2 linked regions of the Thalassoroseus pseudoceratinae genome follow. The protein of the gene in region 1 interacts with the protein of each later gene in a pairwise test. Links are inferred from orthologs where the notes say so. Each region holds a gene or a part of one and is shown on either strand. Other genes may lie near its edges.

Region 1 (6,164 bases):
GTTTGCAACGCACGCTCGCTCAAACCTTGTTTATCGGCACTCATCGCAATACTTAACACATGCTCGTTGTCCTCAGCCATATCCGTGAGATAGGTCGCAACAAGTTGTGCAATTTGCTTCCCGTTGAGCTCCTGCCCATGACCAACCTCGCGCATCATTGAGTCGAGTGACTCTCGAGTCGCCTGATGCTGCGTCAGCAACTCCTCGCGGCGTGATGCATCAAAGGGTTTCCGACCGTTGGAAACCATCTGGCCTTGCATTGCAGGGCCATCATTTTTAACAAGCAACACGCCCTGATCGATAATCGAATCTAGTCGTTCGATCAGCTCTGAAGTCGTCCCGACAGTTTGACGCCCTTCAATGTCGGAAACATCGAGTGTCACATTCCCTAAGTCATCCGGATTGATACGAACATTGTCTTTACCATAGGAGGCGATCCGCTGCTTGAGTTGAGACGTGATCGTTGTCCCTTCCGCGACCAACAGCACACCGGCACTATTGAGAAGTGGATGCCGCAACTTGGTCCCTGTCAATAAGTCAGCGATCTGCACAGAGACACCAGGCAAACTGGCGTCCCGATCGGACTCGGAAATCACAGGTTCAGATACTAGGGATTCGGTCATCGGAAATGAGAGAGTACAAGAAAGTAATGTTTCATCGTCATTCGGAGCGAAGCGATGACGCAAAGGTCGCCACAGCAGACCATAGTTCATGTGCTAGGCACGAATGAGACTTTTTCGCAATCCTGGTGAAAAGAAACAACATCGTCACGAACATCATGTAGTCTAAAACGAGCAACCAAATCATTCGACCACATACGAAACCCGTTAAATCGTTGTAACCGGAGTCCTCATCAAACTCTTAGCCCGAATCCCAAGATAACAAAACGCAACAAAACGCAGCGTAAGCTAGTTTAGGAACGAATTCATCCCACTCTTCATGGACTCATTCTCCCTCACTGAATTCCTGATTGGCAACAACGCAATGACAACTCAAATCAGCCAAACATCACGCCTGACAGCGGCTATTGTGAACCCTCTTATGGGTTCCACTCGAGACGTATTCACAATGATGCTTGGTTGTGAGCCTGTTCGGGAAAGTCTTACGCTAAAGAATTCTGTGGTCCCGGCCTTCGACCTCAGTGCGGTCATTGGAATCACAGGCGGAGCAACCGGAACCGTCGTTTTTAGCGTGGCCCGCCAGACGGCCTTGAATATTGTGGAACGCATGTTGGGGACGAAAGTCGAGGAAGTCAACGCCGATGTCCGAGACGCCATTGGCGAGATCACGAACATGATTGCCGGGTCTGCAAAAGCCAAATTTGAACAACTAAATCTCTCGATCAGCACCCCCAATATCATTAGCGGAGCTGACCACGAGATTCATTACCCGACTTCGATCAAACCGATCTGCCTCAACTATCAATCCGACGTCGGCAAATTCTGTCTTGAAGCCGGTTTCGCACCAAACTAGCATGCACGATCTGTGCACTCCATTCACTCGAATACACTCATTTCCAATCTTTACTTGGTTATATAGAAAGACCACGCTCATGCGAGCACTAGTTGTTGACGACTCAGGAACAATGCGAACCATCATCAAGCGAGGACTCTCTCTGCTGAGTGTCACGCAAGTTGCAGACGCTGAAGATGGCGTGCAAGCACTCAGTCTCTTCAAGTCCGCGGAGTTCGATTTAATCCTGAGCGACTGGAACATGCCGAATATGGACGGGCTGGAATTCCTAGAGAACGTCCGAAGTATCAACGAGACAATCCCGTTCATCATGATCACCACGGAAGCGGAGCGATCACGAGTGGTCTCGGCAATTCAAGCCGGTGTTTCAGACTATATTGTCAAGCCGTTCACAGTGGATGTCTTGAAAGCAAAACTCGACCGTTGGATCCCTGCAGCGACCTAATCCCCCAGGGGAACGAGGTCGACCGTGTGTGGCACCCCAGGGCCACTAGCATCCTTGATGCTAGGAAGACTTGCATCCTAACAAGACACATTCTTGCCAAACCTCAACTGTTGGTAAGGCGGCAGGATGCAAGAGTTCGACTGATACCGGATATGAATTAGTCACTATTGAGAGAAGAAAGAACGGTTCTGTGGTGCAGCAACCAATTCGTATGTTGGTCGTCGATGATTCGCTCCTCTATCGCAAGATTGTCCGCGATGCTTTGGAAGCGATTCCTGGCGTCGAGGTCGTCGGCTCCGCAGGTGATGGAATCGCCGCCGTGGAGAAGATTGAGCGGTATCGCCCCGACCTCATTACACTCGATCTCGAAATGCCACGAATGAACGGAATTGAGGTTCTGGACCAACTTCGATCTCGCCAGTGGTCCACGAAGGCAATCATGATCAGCGGGGCCAACCAGTCGGACGCTGAACGCACAATGAATGCCTTGCGTCGGGGAGCGTTTGATTTCATCGTCAAACCGCGGACCGATTCCATCGAGCATAGCCGCCAAAAACTGATCCATGATTTATCGGAGCGAATCGAGGCATTCCGTATCAAAACACAGCGTGTCCAACCGACGATTCCGGTTCCGGCGAAACCCGCGAGTCTTCAAGAGTCTTGGCGGACTCGGGCATCGGGAACAATCGAGGCCGTTGCCATTGGAATCTCCACGGGGGGACCGGATGCACTTCGACAGCTAATCCCGCAACTCCCAGCGGACTTCCCGGCTCCAATTTTGATCGTTCAGCACATGCCACCGATGTTCACGCGGTTGCTGGCTAATGGTTTGAATTCCTCGAGCGCATTGAATGTTCGAGAAGCTCAATGCGGGAACCCGATGGAACCGGGCAATGTGTATATCGCACCGGGCGGCAAGCAGATGAAAGTCGTCAAGATTGGTGACGATGTCCACGTCAAAATCACCGACGATCCGCCGGAAAATAGTTGTCGACCGGCCGTGGATTATCTGTTCCGCTCACTGGTTCCTGTGTATGGCGCGAATACGCTCGGCGTGATCATGACCGGCATGGGGTCGGACGGTTTGCACGGCTGTCGCGAGTTGAAGAACGCGGGCGCCAAAATCATGGTTCAGGATGAAGCTAGTTGTGTCGTCTTTGGGATGCCTCGGTTTCCGATTCAGGAAGGACTGGCGGACGAAGTCGTTCCCCTGCAAGACATGGCCACTCGGATTCAACGCAGTGTCGCGAGCAAAAGTCTTGTTTAGTCCGTTCGCACGACTTGCCATGCGAAAATTTCTCTTGGATTCGGTGCAGAGCGTTACGCCCGCCGATCTGACAGATCGAAAAAAACAGCAATCGGGATGCCTTCCGAATTGTTTTTGATGGATCGAGTTTCATATACTACCAATAGATTGGAATGCTTTGATCCGTTGGTGGTAAGTCTTGATGAAACGATTTTTGCTCGGTTTGAGCTTTCTTGCGTGTGTTTCCCCATTGGCTGTTGCGGATGAGTCGCAATGGTCGCGGTTGGAATTGACGCCGAAAACCATCACGCTCCGCGGCCCTCATGCCAAGCAACAACTCTTGGTTACAGCTTGGGCATCGCAATCTCTCCGTCGAGACGCCACCCGGGATGCGGAATTCGTGTCCGAGAACCCCCAGGTCGTCCGCGTGGATGAACATGGACTGTTGCAAGCTGTCGGTGATGGCACAACAACAGTCCAGGTGCGTGTCGCCGACTTGACCGCGACGGTTCCTGTGAAGATCACAGAAACAAGTGCCCCATTGCCGGTCGATTTCGAACGTGACGTCCAACCAATCCTGACCCGGTTCAGCTGTAATGCCGGGGCGTGTCATGGAAAAGCTCGTGGACAGAACGGATTTCAACTCTCGCTATTGGGGTTCGATCCGAACTTCGACTACGATGCCCTCACCAAAGAAGCACGCGGTCGGCGGGTGTTCCTGCCGGACCCGTCACGAAGTCTTCTGCTGACCAAACCCATCGCCCGCACGCCGCACGGTGGCGGAAAGCGTCTTGATCCCGAGGGCGAGCACTTTGAAACGCTCACCCGTTGGGTGGAATCCGGAGCCCCGCGTGAACTTCCCGGTGTGGCCAAATTGGATCGAATCGAAGTTTACCCGACCGAACGCATCCTGAAGAACGACGACTCGCAACAACTTCTCGTCACCGCCATTTATGCGGATGGCACACGCCGAGATGTCACGCGACTCAGCTCGTTCCAGTCCAACGAATCGGCGATCGCTGCCGTCGATAAAGATGGCGTGGTCACCGCCGGAAAACTCACTGGTGACGCCGCCATCATGGCTCGGTTCATGGACCAAATCACGGTCTCGGAAGTCGCGGTGCCGCTTCCGGGGCAAGTTCCAGCAGAGTTCTACACGGAATTGCCGAAGCAAAATTTCATTGATGGTTTGGTCTGGGACAAACTCCAGAAACTCGCGTTGAAACCCTCCGAACCGGCTCCCGATCACTCCTTTCTGCGTCGGGTGTATATCGACATCATCGGCCGCACCCCGACCGCCGACGAAGCCCGAGCGTTCTTGGATGATCCGTCGCCAAACAAACGCAGCGAGTTGGTGGACAATCTGTTGAACCGCCCCGAATTCGCTGAGCATTGGGCGAACAAGTGGGTCGATTTGTTGCGGCCGAACCCGTATCGCGTGGGCATCAAGAACACGTTGAACTATGACTATTGGATTCGACAAAAATTCCGCGAGAACACGCCTTGGGATGAATTCACACGGGAATTGCTCACGGCTCAAGGCGGCACGTTCCGCAACGGAGCGGTCACGCTGTTTCGGGATCGTCGTTCCCCCGACGAATTGACGACGATGGTCAGTCAACTCTTCCTCGGCGTGCGGCTGGACTGTGCGAAATGTCATCACCATCCATTTGAGGTGTACGGGCAGGACGATTTCTACAGTTTCGCGGCTTACTTCGCCAAAATTGGTCGCAAAGGGAAGGGACTGTCTCCGCCAATTTCCGGTTCGGAAGAGATCATCTACACCGCGACTAGAGGTGACGTCAAGCATCCGCTCACCGGCGAAGTGCTTCCACCGAAACCGTTGTTCGGCGAACCGGCAGACATTCCCACTGGCACCGATCCCCGAGTCAAGTTGGCCGAGTGGATCACCTCCGACGACAACCCGTTCTTCGCAAAGGTCATGGCCAACCGTATCTGGGCGGACCTGATGGGCACGGGCATCGTCGAACCAGTGGACGATTTGCGAGGTACAAACCCACCTGCCAACGAACCACTGCTCGATGCTCTCGCCGAAGATTTCCGCGAACACGACTACGACATCAAACATCTGGTGCGACGGATTGCGAACTCCTACGTTTACAGTTTGAGTTCCCTACCGAACGATCGTAATTTCGTCGATACGCGGAACCATTCGCGGTATTACCGGCAACGGTTACGGGCGGAAGTGTTGCTCGATTCGGTGGCTCGGATCACCGGCAAACCGAACTCGTTTTCGGCGATGCCCGACGGTTCGCTCGCCAAGGAAATTTGGACGCACCGTGTGCAATCTGATTTCTTGGATGCCTTCGGTCGTCCCGATCCGAACCAAGACCCACCCTGCGAACGTACCAGCGATACCACCTTGGTCCAGGCGTTACATTTGATGAATTCTCGCGATTTGGCCGCCAAAATCACCAGCGACAGCAGCCGCGTTGCCGAGTTGGCTGCGAGCGACAAACCGCCCGAATCCATCGTCGAAGACCTGTACTTATGGGTGTACGCGCGATTTCCTTCCGATCAAGAGCGACAAATCGGCGTAAATTTATATAATCAAGATGGACGAACCCGCCGAGCTGCAACCGAAGATTTACTATGGGCGCTGCTCAACACCCCGGAATTCGTCTTCAAGAACTGAACCCACCTTCCTACCACCCCCTGCCGAGGCCCCCATGCCAATTCATCGAAACTGCGAGGGAATGACTCGCCGAAGTTGTTTGCAACTTGGTTTGACCGCACTCACCGGCGGTGGTTTGGCCCATTCGTTGCGGCTCAAAGCGTCGGCGGCTCCCACCACGGAACTCGCCGCTCCTGCCAAGAGTGTCATTCTCATTTGGCTCGATGGCGGACCATCACACTACGAAACCTTCGATCCGAAACCGACGGCCCCCTCGGAAATCCGGGGCGAATTCTCCGCGATCAACACCAGTGTGCCGGGCGTGCACTTCTCTCAGCATTGCACCAAGCTTGCTGCGATGATGG
Region 2 (6,710 bases), on another replicon or contig:
TGCTGGCGATGGGGGCGAACGTACTGAACATGGCCGTGATCGGCACATGGGGCGGGTATGGCGTTTACACCATCGTGCGGCGATTGATTCGGGATCGTGCGGTGGGCACAGTCGTGGGTGCGGTTGTTGCCTCTTGGTTGACGGTGATGGCGGCGGCGATGCTGTTCTGCTTGGAACTTGGGTTCTCGGTCGATCGAACCGAGTTCGACTTGGGCCGAGTGTTTTCCATGATGGTTTCCGTCCATTCACTGATCGGAATTGGTGAGGCGTTGATCACCGGCGGAATTGTCAGTTTCGCGCTCACCCAACGTCCGGACTTGCTCGAGCGAGACGAACCAACGTTTCGCCCGCATTCAAGTTTCACACAGATCGTGATGGCGGGTCTTGTTGTGGCAATGACGGTTGCCGCTTTTCTTGCACCGTTTGCATCGTCCGCTCCGGACGGATTGGAAGCGGTTGCCGAGTCGCGTGGTTTTATCGATCAAGCGGATGATGGACCGGGATTTGTCCTCAGCGACTATGCAATTCCGTCGCCGTTTGCCGGTTGGAATCGGTCACCGTGGTGGCAACGAGTTTCGGTTTCGCTCGCGGGTATGCTTGGCACATTGACCGTCGCGGTCGCAGCGTTTCTGTTTGCACGCTCGATCCGTTCTCGAATGCAACTCGAAGCAGAGTCCGTTGGATCGCAGTCGGAAAGTAGATCGGCGTGAACGAGTTCTCACCGTCGCGTTCAAATTCATCTCCCATTTGGCGAGTCGGGTTCTGCCTAATGATCATCGTCGCGGGATTGACCGTGCCGATCGGTTACTGGCCGTTCCATGGAATGCTGTTGGCGATTCTTTGGGCGGCTCATGCGTTTGCCGAAACACCGCTGTCGTACTTGGGACGTCGGCTTGCCGTTTTCCTGCCCTTTCTAGGTCTGTTAGCAATTTCGTTGCCGTTCTCTCAGGGATTTCGCAGCGGTGGTGAATTAGCCGCTGCGATTGCGTTTCGTGGGCTGATCTCGTTTTTAGCCGCACTCTGGCTAACGCGCGTTGTCTCGTTTGACGAGTTGATCCAAACGTTTCGGCAATTCCATGTGCCCGAGTTGCTTTTGAGCGTGCTTGTGCTGTCGTATCGGTACCTCTTTGTTCTTTGGGAAGAACTGGAACGCATGCAAACCGCTCGTGCGGCCCGAACGGTCAATCCACGCCCGCTGTTTGCTCGCTGGCGACTCTCGGTCCAACTCATCGGGATGTTGCTCGTTCGAGCATTGACGCGTGCCGAACGCGTTCACGACTCGATGTGCGCTCGCGGGTGGGATGGACGACACCGAACACTCAACGACATCGGCCCGAACAAATCCTTTCACAACGCTCGAGCTGACCGGTAGGATAGTGTGGAATCCTGCCGACTCACCTCACGCTAGACCACCGAGTGTTACCACCGCATGACCGGTCCCTCCTCAGATACTTCACCCACACCGGCCCCCGCCGTATGTGTGAGTGAACTTTCTTTCCGTTATGCCGGTGGACCGCCGACTCTGCGGGAGATCAGTTTCGTTTTGCAACCTGGCGAACGCGTTGGGTTGGTCGGACCGAGCGGTGCGGGCAAATCGACGTTGCTGATGCATTTGAACGGGTTATTGCCGCGGACTCATGCGACCGGTACTGGAACTGTCTCGGTCTCCATTCATGGACAGCCAGTCAACCGTGACACACTGCCATCGGTACGTCAGCAAGTTGGTTTCCTGTTCCAAGACCCCGATGATCAATTATTCTGCCCAACTGTGGCCGAGGATGTCGCGTTTGGGCCGCTAAACCTGGGTTTATCAAAGGAAGAGGTCCACGAGCGTGTGCGTGTGAGTCTGGAACAAGTGGGACTTGCGGGCTTCGAACGCCGGAGCACAATGAGGCTGAGTGATGGCGAACGCAAACGCGTCGGCTTGGCAGGGGTGTTGGCATGTCAGCCGTCGATTCTGGTACTCGATGAACCGACGAGCAATCTCGATCCACGAGCGCGTCGCTCTCTGATCTCACATTTAGATGCGTATGCGGGAACCCAACTAATTGCCACTCACGATTTGGACTTCGTCGTTCTACACTGCTCCCGGGTTCTAATTTTGGATGCGGGCGAAATTCACGCCGACGGTCCCACGCATCGCGTTCTGCGTAACGCCGCCCTGATGGAGCAACATGGTTTGGAAGTTCCACTACGCTTGGCTATCGGCCCCTAGTTGACGCTGTCGTGGTCAACGAGCACACCCGCCCGAGCACGTATTTCTCAGAGTGCAAATTCGTTCTCAGATTCTGAGCGAAAACCAGCGAAAAGCGACTTTTTCGCCGTACTTCCCCGAAGTATTCGTCAGTGTCTGCCCATGACCCGTATCTCCCGCAAATCCTCAAGAAAACCTAGTCAAGCTGGATACATTTTCAGCCGAAAATAGATAGAGCGACACGTTCGCGACCTGTTTTTGGTACGCCGAAAAGGATCTCTCCAGCATGACCGATGACATTGTAAAAGAGTTTCTTGCAGAAAGCTGGGAGAACCTAGGGCAACTCGATTCTGAGATCGTTCAACTCGAAAAACGCCCCACCGATACCGACCTGATCGCGAGCATTTTCCGAACGATTCACACCATCAAAGGCACCTGCGGTTTTCTTGGGTTGCCGAAGTTGGAAAGCGTGGCTCACTCCGCGGAGAACGTCCTCGGGCAGATGCGAAGCCGAGCATTGCCCGTCACGCCGGATGCGATTTCCCTCGTGCTCGAAGCCGTCGATCGCACGAAGGAACTGCTGGATTCGATCGAGATGACCGGAGCCGAGGATGACGGCGATGACAAGCGTCTGATTCATAAGCTCGACTTGTTGGCATCAGTTCCTCAATCATTCTCAAAGCCGGAAACTCCGGAACCAGCCACTGCCGACACGCCGGAGGCTCCGGAATTGGCCACACCGGAACCAGACGAGCCGGAAAACTCCGTCGATACCGAACCGGCGCCGATAGACGCACCAATCCCAACGCCAGACCCCGAACCGGTCAACGCCGCCGCTGCGGTGCCCTCAGCCAATCCAGAGCCAACGCCCGGACCGAGTGCCCCACCGAAACCAAGTGAACCAGCGAATAAACCGGCTCCTTCAAAGGAACAACAGTCGAAAGGTTGGGACGAAACGGCACGCACGTCGGAACTTTCCATTCGAATTGATGTGCAAGTGTTGGACCACCTCATGAACCTCGTCGGGGAATTGGTTCTGACTCGTAACCAGCTCCTGCAACTCACACGAGGCGATGAGGAATCTCGATATGCCACTCCCGTGGCTCAACTCAACCGCGTGACCACTCATTTGCAAGAAGGAGTGATGAAAACGCGGATGCAGCCAATTGGCAATGCGTGGAATAAACTTCCGCGGTTGGTTCGTGACTTGGCGAACGTCACGGAAAAGCAGATTGACCTCGAACTCTACGGTGCCGAGACGGAGTTGGATCGTACGGTTCTCGATGCCATCAAAGATCCGCTCACGCATATGGTGCGGAATTCCGCTGATCACGGGATTGAATCGCCACAGGAACGTGAACAACTCGGCAAACCCGAAACCGGTCGCATTCACCTCAAAGCGTACCATGAGGGCGGTCACGTCATCATCCGAATTGATGACGATGGACGCGGAATCGCGGTCGACAAAGTCCGGGAAAAAGCCATCCGGCAGGGACTCATTTCCGAAGCCGACGCCGAACTCCGCAGCGAAGCGGACTTGATGCAGTTCATCTTTCATCCCGGTTTTTCGACCGCCGAGAAGATTAGTTCGGTGTCCGGACGCGGGGTGGGAATGGACGTGGTCAAGACGCAGATCGAGAAAATCGGCGGGACCATCGAACTGACGTCACAAGCCGGTCGAGGCACGACCATCAAAATCAAAATTCCGCTGACGCTCGCGATTATATCGGCATTGATCGTGGAAGCCGGGGGGGAAAGTTTTGCGATTCCGCAACTCGGTGTCGTGGAATTGGTGCGATTGTCCTCATCCGATCTGCGGAAGATCGAACGAATTCGAAACCACGAGTTCTACCGCCTCCGCGATCGGCTGCTGCCGTTGATTCCGCTCCACGAAATTGTCGGACTTGAAGACGGTCACCGATCGACCGAGGAAGCCAATATCGCCGTTGTTCAGGTCGGAGAAGACCAATTTGGCATTCTTGTTTCTCAGGTCTTCGATACTGAAGAAATTGTCGTAAAGCCGGTTGGCTCCCTTCTCAAACACATCGATATTTATCAGGGCACAACCATTCTGGGTGATGGCCGCGTCATCATGATTCTGGATATCGCCGGAATCGCGAATCAAAACGGTGGGCTGCCGTCCAACGACAACCTCAATCACGAACTCTCCGACTCTCACGGTCCCGAACCAACGAACGTCCTTCTGTTTAATGCCGGTGACAATCGCACGATGGGTGTGCCGTTGTCTCTCGTTGCACGTCTGGAAGAAATTCCCAAAGAACAAATCGAAACGGCCGGTCGCAGGAAGGTTGTGCAATACCGCGATCAACTTCTGCCGCTGTTGACCATCGATGGCACATCCAGCGTGGAGAGCAGCACGAACATTCAACCCGTTATTGTCTTCAGTGAAGGCAATAATTCGATGGGCCTGATGGTGCAGGGCATTCGCGACATCATCGAAGAACGCCTCACGATGCACATGAATGCCAATCAACCCGGTGTCCTCGGCACAGCAATTCTTGGTGGGCAAGCTGTCGATGTCATCGATACCCACTACTACATCAACCAGGCCAACCCCGAATGGTACGCCGACGTCAAGCGGAAATCGCTTCCGAGAGTGCTTGTGGTCGATGATTCCATCTTCTTCCGTCAGCTCATCACAACCACCTTAGAGTCTCAGGGGTACGAAGTGGTGGCGTGCGGAGCAGGGGATGATGCCATCGGGCGGATCGATCGTGGGGAGCGGTTCCAGATCATCGTGAGCGATCTTGAAATGCCTTCAATGGATGGATTCCAGTTTGCGAATGCTTGTCGAGTCCGACCGGAACTCAAGTCAACGAAACTGATCGCAATGACGGCTCTTCAAGAAACCGACTTGGAGAATCGAGCCAAAGACGCGGGGTACGATGCTACGCTGCGAAAGTTTGACCCCACCGCACTCGTCTCGACGATTCGCCGTCTCTGCGAAACTCAGGGCAGCCAGGAAAGGATCTCTGCATGACGACTACCGCTCCAACAGTACCGTCGAGCAATACCACGTCGCATGTCTCACAACAGTATGTGACTTTCCGGGTCGCCGACGATTTATACGGCGTCCCAGTTACTGTGGTTCAAGAAGTGCTCAATCCACAAAGAATCGCCAAGACTCCCAAAGCGCCGCCGGACATCGCGGGATTGCTCAACTTACGTGGGCAAATCGTGACGGCTGTCGATCTTCGCACGTACTTCGATCTTGCCCCTCTCGAGGGAGACAAGGAACCAATGAACGTTGTGGTTCGCTACCGCGACGAATGGTTCAGTCTTCTCGTCGATGAAGTTGGCGAAGTTGTCGATGTGGGCAAGACACGCATGGACCCCGTTCCACACTCGCTTGCCGCATCCCGACGCGGTGTGCTGCGAGGTGTGCTACGCCTGGAAGACGCACTGCTTGTCGTGCTGGATATCTCTTGCATTCTCGATCGGCGAAAGGGCTAGTATTCATGGGATTGGCCGTCGGTCTACTACGAGATTCCTTCGCACTTTTGCGTGGGCAACTCGATCACATCACAAAACTTTTTTACGAACGGTTGTTCGAGCAACAACCGACGTTAATGCCGTTGTTCGCGGGGGCTGATCTCATCGATCAACGCCAGAAACTCGGGCAAGCGTTGGTTTTGATCGTCCGTTGGCTCGACCAACCCGAAGCGCTCGAACGGTACTTGGGTGACCTCGGCGTTCGCCACATGCAGTGGGGAGTTTCGGACGACGACTACGCCGATGTCGGCAGCGTTCTGCTGGAAGTGCTAGCCGATGTTGCCGGCGACCATTGGAACGCCGAGCTACAAAACGCCTGGTCCGAAGCTTACACCGCTGTCGCAGACACGATGATTGCAGCGGCTCACTCCCAGCTTACCGCTGCCAAGACCGTTCCAGAAACCGTACACAACTCGTCGGGTCACGAATCTCACCCGACCTCCGAAATCGCCCCTCCCTCTCTCGACTGGACTTCCGAATCTATGACTCCATCTCAAATCGATTCCGCAATGAATGCTGCCGCTGGTTCATCGACTCAACAAACCAACACAAGTTTGATGGCGTTGGCGTTGGAACAATCGACGACGCCCACGATCATTTTCGATGCGGACGGGGCTGTTCTCTGCTTCAACACTGCCAGCGAGAAACTATTTCAATCACTTTCAGCGGAACTCGATGTTCGCACGGAAACGCTCCGTCACGGTTCCTGGTCGCTGATACGAGAAACAATGCCAGGTCTTCGGGAACACGTGAATTCCGACCGTTCAAGCACGGTCCATTCGCAAATTGGTCAACGCCACTTCGACGTCTCGGTGGTCAACCTACACGATTCCAACGGTCGCCCCACGGGCCGAATGCTGACACTGCAAGAAACCACTCAGCAAGTCGAACTCAGCGAAAAAACGGTGGATCTGGAAGGCCAGATCGAAGCTGTCAGCCGCACGCAGGCCGTGATTCAGTTCGACCTGGACGGAACCATCCTGACCGCCAATGACAATTTCTT

The links.
Region 2: the proteins of G6R38_RS19690 (region 1) and G6R38_RS04075 interact in binary tests that used the Escherichia coli proteins (3 or more experiments, as listed by UniProt). The link is inferred for Thalassoroseus pseudoceratinae from one-to-one orthologs.

Annotation. Positions count from the first base shown.
Region 1 is NZ_JAALXT010000005.1:490,298-496,461, forward strand. Bases 1,382-4,146 are described here. They hold G6R38_RS19690 (protein-glutamate methylesterase/protein-glutamine glutaminase), read left to right. Parts: upstream 1,382-2,108; coding sequence 2,109-3,185; downstream 3,186-4,146. Other genes in these bases: G6R38_RS19680 (chemotaxis protein CheX), read left to right, coding at 1,382-1,473; G6R38_RS19685 (response regulator), read left to right, coding at 1,553-1,918; G6R38_RS19695 (DUF1549 domain-containing protein), read left to right, coding at 3,367-4,146. Also shown: G6R38_RS19675 (HD-GYP domain-containing protein), read right to left, coding at 1-623; more of G6R38_RS19680, read left to right, coding at 1,042-1,381; more of G6R38_RS19695, read left to right, coding at 4,147-5,820; G6R38_RS19700 (DUF1501 domain-containing protein), read left to right, coding at 5,855-6,164. UniProt on the Escherichia coli protein: Involved in chemotaxis. Part of a chemotaxis signal transduction system that modulates chemotaxis in response to various stimuli.
Region 2 is NZ_JAALXT010000001.1:1,091,458-1,098,167, forward strand. Bases 2,085-5,395 are described here. They hold G6R38_RS04075 (hybrid sensor histidine kinase/response regulator), read left to right. Parts: upstream 2,085-2,480; coding sequence 2,481-5,195; downstream 5,196-5,395. Other genes in these bases: G6R38_RS04070 (energy-coupling factor ABC transporter ATP-binding protein), read left to right, coding at 2,085-2,215; G6R38_RS04080 (chemotaxis protein CheW), read left to right, coding at 5,192-5,395. Also shown: G6R38_RS04060 (energy-coupling factor ABC transporter permease), read left to right, coding at 1-710; G6R38_RS04065 (energy-coupling factor transporter transmembrane component T family protein), read left to right, coding at 707-1,372; more of G6R38_RS04070, read left to right, coding at 1,430-2,084; more of G6R38_RS04080, read left to right, coding at 5,396-5,668; G6R38_RS04085 (methyl-accepting chemotaxis protein), read left to right, coding at 5,674-6,710. UniProt on the Escherichia coli protein: Involved in the transmission of sensory signals from the chemoreceptors to the flagellar motors. CheA is autophosphorylated; it can transfer its phosphate group to either CheB or CheY.